DNA from 2 places in the Cellulosimicrobium sp. So1_17 genome. Region 2 is predicted to be linked to the other one. Evidence: riboswitches for the same ligand, from Rfam matches in the RefSeq annotation. Region 2 holds a riboswitch; the other holds the start of a gene.
What was found. A riboswitch is a leader RNA that binds a small molecule or an ion and turns the genes downstream of it on or off. The one in region 2 is predicted to bind thiamine pyrophosphate.

Region 1 (5,103 bases), 1.9 Mb from region 2:
ACCCGATGATGAGCACGTTCGTGGACCCGGACGTCCCCGAGGCGGGGACGGTCGTCGTCGAGGTCCCGGCCGAGGCGCTCGAGGGGGACGTCGTGCTGCGCGTGCTCACGGAGCACCAGGACGCGGACATCGACCGCCCGCAGGCCGTCGCCGAGATCGACCTCGGCCGCGTCGGGCCGCCGCCGGACGGCGGCACCGTCGAGATGCTCGAGCCCGCGCTCGTCCCGGGCGGGTGGGGCGGTTGAGCGGCGTCGGCGGCGTCGGATGGTGGCGCGCGAACCGCTGGTGGCTGGTGGTGCTCGCGGTCGCGCTCGCGGCGCTCGGCGCGCTCACCTGGCGCTCCGACGCCGTGCAGGGGTGGTGGGCGTCGGAGCCGCACCGCGGCCACACGGCGGACGACGAGGGCTGGGCGCAGGTCGGCGACGTGCGGGCCCGCCTCGCCGGGACCGAGGTCGTCGACTGGCTCGACGACGGCTACGACGGCCGCGTCGAGGCCCCGGACGGGTACACCCTGTGGGCCGTCGACCTGTCGGTGCGCTCGGACGCCACGCCCGGCCCGGCGAGCGCGGAGGAGGCGTACTCCGCGTGCGAGGTCGTGCTCGTCGACACGTCGGGCCGCCAGTTCACCGCGGGCGCGTCGTCGCTGCCCGGCATGCCGGTGACCGATCCGCCGGTGTGCACGGGTGCCGTCTCCAGCCGCGCCACGCAGTACTTCCTCACGCCCGACGACGCCGAGCCCGCCGAGGTGCGCCTCGTCGAGCCGGAGCTCCTGCCGGACTACTGGTCCTTGCCGGTCACCGCCGGGTCCGGCTGACGCTCGCGCGAGAGCCGCGCCGCGCGTCGCGTGCGCAGCGCCGACGGCAGTCCCAGGTTGGCGAGCAGCGCGTCGGCCGCGGCGGCGAGCAGAACGGTCGTGAGCACCTGCACGACGACCGTCGCGACGGTCTCGAGCGGGCCGATCACCGCGCGCCACGCGACGATGCCGGGCTGGCCGAGCACCGCCTGGGCCGCCGTGAAGACGGTCTGCTCGGCGAGCGTGAGCAGCGCGAACGCGACGCAGAACAGCAGGACCGCGCTCCAGCGGCTGCGCCACAGCATGCCGAGGGCGCCGACGAGGCCGCCGAACCGCCGACCCGGGTCGAGCATGAAGCCCCAGGCCGCCTGGGCACGCTTCTCGCCGAGCGTGCGGTTGACCCGGTCGACGACACGCGTCGCGCGTCCGTCGGTGCCGTCCTGCGCCGCGCGCGTCCGCGCGGGGTCGACGACGTCGACCGCCTCGACCCCGTAGACGATCGTGCCGAGCGTGAGCCACGCGAGCGGCACCACGAGCCCGGTGACGATCCCCGCGAGCAGGAGCGACGTCGTCGGACCGACGGCCGCGACCAGCGGCTCCAGGAGGTCCACGCGTGCGACGACGCCGTCCCACCACGTCGTCACCTCGACGACGACGACGCGCGACGTCCACCACTCGCGGACGCTCCCGACGACCGCCGTCACGGTGAAGGCGCCGACGACGATCCAGACGACCTCGCAGTACCCGGCGACGATGCGCACGGCGGCCGTGCGGGCGCTGCGTCGGGCCTCCCCGCCCGCCTCGACGACGCCCCGCTCCAGGCGCTTCGCGAGGCGCTCGAGGAGGGTACGGGCGAGCAGCGCGCCGGCCACGAGGAGCACGACGGTGAGCCCGAAGCCCTCGGGGATCGGGTCGGCGGTCTCGATCCCCGCACCGGCGGCGAACGCGTGGTCGAGCGCGGCGGAGTCGACGTACGCCTGCCAGTCGGACGACAGACCGCCGTAGAACTCGTAGATGACGAGGTACGGGACGAGCACCGACGCGATCGACCCGAGGAGAGCGCGCACCTCGATCCGGTCGCGGTCGTCCCGCGGCTCGCGGCGCAGGACGTGCAGCATGACGACGATCCCGACGACCGTCGCGAGCGGCGAGAAACACAGCACGAGCAGCCCGAGCTCACCCGACGACGGCGCGACCGTGAGCGCCGCCTGCAGCGCGAGCTCGTGGGCCACCTGGGCGAGCACCGCCACCGCGACGAGCGCGGGCCAGTGGCGCACGAGGAGGCGTCCGGCGTCGACGAGGACGCGCGAGCCCGCGCGCAGCACGGACGGCGCGGCGCCGGCGTCGGGCGCGGGCGTCGAGGTCATCGGGACGGGGTCCGTCACGCGCGCCAGGGTACCGGGGCTGCGCGCCGGGGCCCGACCTGGCTCACGACGAGCCGAGGACTACGACAGGAAGCGCGTGACGACGCGCTTGGCCTCCTTGCCGGCGAACCGGCGGGCGAGGACGCCGACACCCGCGGCGACGGCCGCGAACGTCACGGCGGAGACGATGCCGACCTCCTCGTCGTCGAGGTCCTTCGGCGCGTCGTGCCCCGTGACCTTCGCCCACACGAGCGTGACGAGCTTCTGCGCCGCCCAGCCGGCCGCGAACGTCAGCGCGACGGTCCCCACCTTGACGGCGAGGGTGGCCTTCTCCTCGGTGTCTGCCACGGGTGCTCCTCCATCGGGTCGGCGGTCCCGGCGGGGCCGGGTGTGCTGCGCACCACCGTAGTCCCTGGCCTGCGTCGACGCCGTGCGGCAGCCACCGCGGTGTACGCTCGCCGGGAACGACAGGGGAGCTCCCCGGGAGCTGAGAGTGCGGACCACCGCAGACCCTCGAACCTGATCCGGTTAGCACCGGTGGAGGAAGTCGGGAATCTCGATCACCCGTCCGCGTCGGCCGTCGCGCCGACGCTGGCGGATGGACCCCTCCTGAACGTCCGGGGAGGACACATGCAGCACACCACCCGTCGTCGGGCAGCGCGGCCCGGCCGTCACGTCACGACGGCGTCCCTCGCCGCGGTCACGCTCCTCGCCGCTGCCGCGTGCAGCGGGGGCGACGACACGGCCGGGGGCGACGGCGCGTCGTCGGGCACCGTCACGCTCGTCACGCACGACTCCTTCGCGGTGAGCGACGACGTGCTCGCCGCGTTCGAGGAGGAGAGCGGGCTGACCGTCGAGCAGGTCGCCCCCGGCGACGGTGGCGCGCTCGTCAACCAGCTCGTGCTCACCAAGGGCTCGCCGCTCGGCGACGTCGTGTTCGGGATCGACAACTCGTTCGCGACCCGCGCGATCGACGAGGGCGTGCTCGACCCGTACACGCCCGCCGACCTCCCGGCGTCCGCAGAGCCGTACGCCGTCGGCGACGGCGAGCTGACGCCCGTCGACGTCGGCGACGTGTGCATCAACGTCGACCACGCGTGGTTCACCGAGGCCGGGGTGCCGGAGCCCGAGACGCTCGAGGACCTGGCGGAGCCCGCGTACCGGGACCTGCTCGTCGTGACCAACCCCGCGACGTCGTCGCCCGGGCTCGCGTTCCTCCTCGCGACCGTCGGCGCGTTCGGCGAGGACGGCTGGGAGCAGTACTGGGCCGACCTGCGCGAGAACGGCGTCAAGGTCGTCGACGGCTGGTCCGACGCCTACTCCGTCGACTTCTCCGGCGGCGAGGGCGCGGGCGACCGCCCGCTCGTGCTGTCGTACTCGACCTCGCCCGCGTTCACGGTCTCCGAGGACGGGACGTCGTCGTCGACGGGCGCGCTGCTCGACACGTGCTTCCGCCAGGTCGAGTACACGGGCGTCCTCGCCGGGGCCGAGAACCCCGAGGGCGCCCAGCAGCTCGTCGACTTCCTCGTGAGCGAGGCGTTCCAGGCCGACGTCCCGGGCCAGATGTACATGTACCCCGTCGACGACACCGTCGCGCTGCCCGCCGAGTGGGAGCAGTTCGCCCCGCTCGCCGACGAGCCGTTCGAGGTCGCGCCCGAGGACATCGACGCGCACCGCGACGAGTGGATCAAGGCGTGGACGGCGACGGTCGTCGACTGACCACGCCGGTGCTCGGCCGTGGGTGGTCCCGTGCTCGGCGCGGGCTGCTGTGGGGGGTCGCGGCGGCGGTGCCGCTGGTGTTCCTCGGGGTGTTCTTCGCGTGGCCGGTCGTGGCGCTCGTCGCGCGGGGGTTCGTCGGGCCGGAGGGCGGGCTCGACCTGTCGGGGTTCGCCGAGGTGTTCTCCGACCCGCGGACGTGGCGGATCGTCCGGCTCACGCTGTGGCAGGCCGTGCTCGGGACGACGTTCTCGCTGCTCCTCGGCGTGCCCGGCGCGCACGTGCTGTACCGGTGCCGGTTCCGCGGGCGGCGCGTGCTGCGCGCGCTCGTCACCGTGCCGTTCGTCCTGCCCACGGTCGTCGTGGGCGTCGCGTTCCGCACGCTCCTCGTCGAGGGTGGGCCGCTCGGGTTCCTGCGGCTCGACGGGACGTTCGCGGCGATCGTCGTGGCGCTCGTGTTCTTCAACTACTCCGTCGTCGTGCGCACGGTCGGCGGGCTGTGGGAGCACCTCGACCCGCGCGCGGAGCAGGCGGCGCGCGCGCTCGGCGCGACGCCGTGGCGCGCGTTCCGCACGGTGACCCTGCCCGCGCTCGCCCCGGCGATCGCGAGCGCCGCGTCGATCGTCTTCCTCTTCTGCGCGACGGCGTTCGGCGTCGTCCTCGTCCTCGGCGGCATCCGCTACGGGACGATCGAGACCGAGATCTGGATCCAGACGACGCAGTTCCTCGACCTGCGCACCGCCGCCGTCCTGTCGGTCGTGCAGCTCGTCGTGGTCGTGGCGGCGCTCGCGGTCGCGAACCGCACGCGCGCGAAGCGTGAGCGGGCGTTGACGCTCACCGCCGCGTCGAGCGCTGCGCACCCGCTGCGGCTGTGGCAGCGCGGGTCGGGCGGTCCGGCGAGCGGCCGGCCCGGCGGTGACCTCCTGCCCGCCGCGCTGACCGCCGTCGTGGTCGTGGTGCTGGTCGGGCTGCCGCTCGCGACGCTCGTCGTGCGGTCGCTGCGCGTGCCGGGCGGCGGCTGGGGTCTCGACAACTACGCGAACCTCGGCACGACGGGCGGGCGCAACGCGCTGTCCGTCACCGTGTGGGAGGCGGCGGGCAACTCGCTGCGCACCGCGGCGCTCGCGACGCTGCTCGCGGTGGTGATCGGGGGCCTCGTCGCGCTCGTCGTGTCCCGGCGACCGCGGTCGCGCACGGGACGCCGGGCGATCGGCGCGCTCGACTCGCTCT
Region 2 (5,103 bases):
GGTCCCGCAGGACCCGGGCGGTCGCGTCGGACTGGGCGCGGTCGAGGCCGAAGGTCGGTTCGTCCGCGAGCAGGACCGGGGGATCGAGCACCGTCGCGGTCGCGAGGGACAACCGCCGCTGCTCGCCGCCCGACAGGCGGAACGGGTTCGCGTCGGCGAGGTGGGTGAGCCCGTACGCCGCGAGCGTCCGCGCGACGCGCTCGTCGAGGTCCGCGACGCCCGCGAGGCGCGGCGACCACGCGACCTCGTCGCGCACGGTCCGTGCGAGGAGCTGGTGCTCGGGGTCCTGGAAGACCATCGCGACGGGCGCCGGCCCCGCCACGGTGAGCGTGCCCGACCTCGGTTCCAGCCCGGCGAGCCCGCGCAGCAGCGTGGACTTCCCGCTCCCGTTGGGTCCGACGACGGCGAGCACCTCGCCGACACACAGGTCGAGGTCGACGTCGCGCACGACCGGTGCGCCGGACCGTGTCACCGTGAACGCGCGCGCACGGAGCGCCACGGGGGGTGCCGGCGTGCCTGCCGTGGCAGGCAGGGCCCGCCCGGCCCGCGCCGGACGGTCGGCGGACGGGCCGGTGCGCGAGGAGGAGGCGAGGTCGACGAGCCACGCGTCGGTGCGGTCGGAGCCGAGAGGCCCGGGGGCCCCTGCGGCCTCGAGCAGGACGTCGAGAGGGAGCCAGCAGCCGAGCTCGAGGAGCCGCTGCGCGTGCTCGCGCAGGACGGCGCGGGTGGAGCCGTGCGCGACGACGCGCCCGCCGTCGTCGAGCACGAGCGTGGCGTCGGGCAGGTCGCCGAGCTCGTCGAGGCGGTGCTCGACCACGACGAGCGCCCGCCGCCCCGGGCCGTCGGCGAGCCGGGCGACGAGGGCACCCACCTCGCGCGCGCCCTGCGGGTCGAGGAGCGCGGTGGGTTCGTCGAGGACGAGCAGCGCGGGGTCGGTGACGAGCGCGGCGGCGAGCGCGACGCGCTGCGCCTCGCCGCCGGAGAGCGCGTGCGTCGACCGCGCGCGCAGGTGCGTCGCCCCCGCCGTGGCGAGGGCGTGCGCGGTCCGGTCGTCGACCGTGGCCGGGTCGGCGGCGCGGTTCTCGAGCGCGAAGCGCAGCTCGTCCTCGACGCCGCCGAGGCACAGCTGGTCGCCGGGGCTCTGCTGCACCAGGCCGATCTCCGCGGCGAGGCGTGCCACAGGGATCTCCCGGGGGTCGTGGCCGGCGACCTGCACGTCGCCGGTCACGTGCCCGGGCAGCGTGTGCGGGACGACCCCGGTGAGAACGCGCAGGAGCGTCGACTTGCCGCACCCGGACGGTCCGACGACGAGCAGCCCGGTCCCCTCCGCGACCTCGAGGCTCACCGCGTCGAGCACGGGGACGGCGTCGTGGCCGACGCTGACGGACAGGCGCCGCGTCCGCACGGCCGCGGTCCCGGGCGCGGCGGGGGCGGGCGCGACCTCAGCCACGGCGCGCCCCGATGGCGAACGCGTCGAGGGCGCCGGTGCGCGCGAGCGCGTCGCCGAGCAGGCGTGCCGCGATCCCGCACAGCAGCACGCACGACACGACCTGGACGCCGAGCCGGAGCATCGCGTAGTCCTGGCCGAGCCAGCCGAACCGGACCGCGTTGAACGCGTACGTGACGAGGGCCGCGCTCACGCCGGAGGCGACGAAGACCCACCATCCGTAGCGGCGGTAGCGCGTGAGGGCGAAGGGCAGCTCGGCTCCCACCCCCTGCACGAGCCCGACGAGCAGCAGGAGCGGTCCGGCGGGCGAGGCGAGGAACACGACCTCGACGAGCGCGGCGAGCGTCTCCGTGAGGATCCCGACGCCCGGCTTGCGCACGATGTACGTCGCGAGCGGTCCGACGACGATCCAGGCGCCGGCGAGCACGTTCGCGGCGAGGTCGGCGAGCGGTCCCATCGCGAGCTGGAGCGGCGCCCAGAGCTGGACGAGCGCCCAGTACACGAAGCCGAACACGACGCCCAGGACCGCGACGAGAACGGTCTCGTGGAGCGTCAGGCCGCGAGGTCGCCGGGACGCTCCTGGCCGGGGTGTGACGGGTCGTGCGACGGGTCGGGCGGTGGGCTCGGTCATGCGGGTCCCTTCGTCGGGCCGCGACGGGTGCACGACGGCGCGTCCCGCACCCGCGCGCGCACGTGCCCCGGGTGCGCGGTCGCGCGGGCGCGTGCAGGCGCAGGGGACGGTGACGTCGGCCCTGCTCCCTTCGCTGGTACGAACCAGATCAGGTTCCACGGGTCTGCCGGTGGGACACGGATGTCCGGCCGGCACTCTCAGCGCTCGTGCGCTCCCCGGGGGCGTTCGTGCCGACCCTAGGGGCAGACGCGGCTCGGGACAATCCCCCGTCTCGGGGAGCGGGCGCGTCGGCCTCCGCCTCGCCGGCCGCCCGCCTCGTCAGCACGCCACCTTGACACCGGCGTCGAACACCTGTTCGAATCATGGCGTGAGGTGGGACGGACAGGCGATCGGCGTCGACGACGGGGCGCTCCCGGGGCTGGAGCGCGCCGGTCTCGTGCGCAGCGTCCGCACGCCCGAGTTCGCCGGGATCACGTTCCACGAGGTCACCGCCAAGAGCGCGCTGTCCAAGGTGCCCGCGATGTCGCGCATGCCGTTCCGCTGGACGGTCAACCCGTACCGCGGCTGCAGCCACGCCTGCTCGTACTGCCTGAGCCCGCAGACCCCGGTGCTCCTGGCCGACGGCACGCACCGGCCCGTCGGCGAGCTGCGGGTGGGCGACGAGATCGTCGGTACCGAGGCGCACGGCGCCTACCGCCGGTACGTCCGCACGCGCGTGCTCGACCGCTGGACCATGCGCAAGCGTGCCTATCGCGTGACGCTGGCCGACGGGACGCGTCTGGTCGCCAGCGGCGACCACCGGTTCCTCACCGAACGGGGGTGGCGACACGTCGTGGGGGGCGACGGGCGTCGCGCCCACCTCGCGCTGGGCGACGTGCTCGTCGGGCCGGGACGTCACGCGCTGCGCGACCTCGCGGCCGCGCCGGACGGCTCCGCGCCGGTCCTCGGTCGCGACGTCACCGGCGGCGAGGGTCTGCGGGTCGAGGCGCTCGAGGCCCTCGGCGGCGCAGGCGACGAGGTCGAGCTGGTCGACATCACGACCGGGACACGCGACTTCGTCGCCGACGGGGTCGTGAGCCACAACTGCTTCGCGCGTCCGACGCACCAGTACCTCGACCTCGACGCGGGCGAGGACTTCGACCGCGAGGTCGTCGTGAAGGTCAACGTCGACGACGTGCTGCGCGCCGAGCTCGCGAAGCGGTCCTGGGTGCACGAACCCGTGGCGCTCGGCACGAACACCGATCCCTACCAGCGCGCCGAGGGTCGCTACCGGCTCATGCCCGGCATCATCAGGGCGCTCGCGGACTCCGGCACGCCGCTGTCCATCCTCACCAAGGGGACGCTGCTGCGCCGCGACCTGCCGCTGCTCGTCGACGCGGCGTCGCGCGTCGAGGTCGGGATCGGGGTGTCGCTCGCGCTCCTCGACCCCGGTCTGCAGGCGTCGGTCGAGCCCGGCACACCCAGTCCTCGCGCGCGCCTGGACCTGATCCGCGCGGTCCGCGACGCGGGCCTGCCGTGCGGCGTCATGGTCGCACCCGTGCTGCCCTGGCTGACCGACTCCACGCGCGCGCTCACCGACCTCCTCGACGCGGTCAAGGACGCGGGCGCCACCGGCGTGACCGTGCTGCCGCTGCACCTCAAGCCCGGGGCGCGCGAGTGGTTCATGGCGTGGCTCGCGCGCGAGCATCCGCGCCTCGTCCCGGGGTACGAGCGGGTCTACGAGCGCGGCACGTACGCGTCGAAGGCCTACCGGTCCTGGCTGTGGGACCGCGTGCGCCCGATGCTCGAGACCCGGGGCTTCGCCGTCTCGGGCCACCGCGGCCCGTCGGGCGTCGAGGGTCGCTACCGACGCGGTGAGCTCGGCGGCCTCGGAGCGGCCGAGCCGCCCGTCGACGGCGCGTACCCCCGTGGCAGCCTCGCCCGCGACACCACCGCGGCGCCGACCGCCGGAGCGCTCGCGGGCATGCCGGTCGACGGCGGCGCGCTCGACCTCGCGGGCGGCGGCGTGGAGCAGGTGCTGTTCTGAGGCTCGCTCAGGCGGTGCTCGCCGGCACCGGAGCGACACGCACGATCTCCGTGCGGGCCACGACGCGGTCGCGCACCTCGGCCAGCGCGACACGCGCCGGGTCCGCCATGTACTCGGCGAGCGCCGCGTCGTCGGGCATCTCGATGACCTGCACCTCGCAGGGCGCGGTCGGGTCCTGGCCGGGCAGCGCGCGCACGCGCTGCACCACGCGACCGCCGTGAACCGGCACGAGCGCGAGGACCTCGTCCTCGTAGCGGGACAGCGCGTCGGCGTCACCGGTCGGCCACAGCAGGACGCACACCATGATCGTCATGCGCCGCACGGTACGCCCGGACGCGTGGTCGCGTCAGCCGTCGGCGAGGCGGGCCGGGAAGCCACCCGTCGCCACCGGACCCCAGCGTGTGATCGTCACCCGCACGAGGCACTTGCCCTGGGCCACCATCGCCGCACGGTACTCGTCCCAGTCCGGGTGCTCGCCGGAGATCGCGCGGTAGTAGTCGACGAGCGGCTCGACCGCGTCGGGCAGCTCGATCACCTCGGCCGTCCCGTCCACCTGGACCCACGGGTCCGAGAACCCCGGCCCCAGCGACAGCAGCGACGCCTGCGGGCGACGACGCAGGTTCGCGGCCTTCGCACGCTCGGGGTACGTCGACACGACGACCCGGCCGGCGTCGTCGACCCCGTACGTCACCGGGCTCAGCTGCGGCGAGCCGTCGGAACGCGTCGTGACGAGCACCCCGTCGTGGCGCGAGCGGAGCAGGCCGACGAGCTCGTCGCGCTCGATCCGGCGGGCGGTGGCGATGGTGCGGGGCATGCGGAACCTCCTGGTGGGCTCGTGTGGGTCACCGACTAGACTCGCACGGGCGCTCGCGCGCCCCGACCCCCCGACGCACTCCCTGGAAGGACGAACTCCGTGCTCCGCACCCACACGGCCGGCTCACTGCGGGCCGAGCACACCGGTCAGACCGTCACCCTCACGGGCTGGGTCGACCGTCGGCG

Region 1: another riboswitch for thiamine pyrophosphate. It lies ahead of ACZCLJ_RS15700 (thiamine ABC transporter substrate-binding protein); the one in region 2 lies ahead of ACZCLJ_RS03845 (ECF transporter S component).

The regions. Positions count from the first base shown of each region.
Region 1 is NZ_CM143702.1:3,565,914-3,571,016, forward strand. It holds gene ACZCLJ_RS15680 (hypothetical protein) at 1-245, shown strand, start outside; gene ACZCLJ_RS15685 (hypothetical protein) at 242-814, shown strand; gene ACZCLJ_RS15690 (hypothetical protein) at 778-2,178, opposite strand; gene ACZCLJ_RS15695 (DUF4235 domain-containing protein) at 2,239-2,505, opposite strand; TPP riboswitch at 2,617-2,720, shown strand; gene ACZCLJ_RS15700 (thiamine ABC transporter substrate-binding protein) at 2,788-3,876, shown strand; gene ACZCLJ_RS15705 (ABC transporter permease) at 3,873-5,103, shown strand, end outside.
Region 2 is NZ_CM143702.1:857,644-862,746, reverse strand. It holds gene ACZCLJ_RS03850 (ABC transporter ATP-binding protein) at 1-1,450, opposite strand, end outside; gene ACZCLJ_RS03845 (ECF transporter S component) at 1,443-2,078, opposite strand; TPP riboswitch at 2,185-2,306, opposite strand; gene ACZCLJ_RS03840 (Rv2578c family radical SAM protein) at 2,446-4,104, shown strand; gene ACZCLJ_RS03835 (DUF1330 domain-containing protein) at 4,112-4,417, opposite strand; gene ACZCLJ_RS03830 (PPOX class F420-dependent oxidoreductase) at 4,451-4,918, opposite strand; gene aspS (aspartate--tRNA ligase) at 5,018-5,103, shown strand, end outside.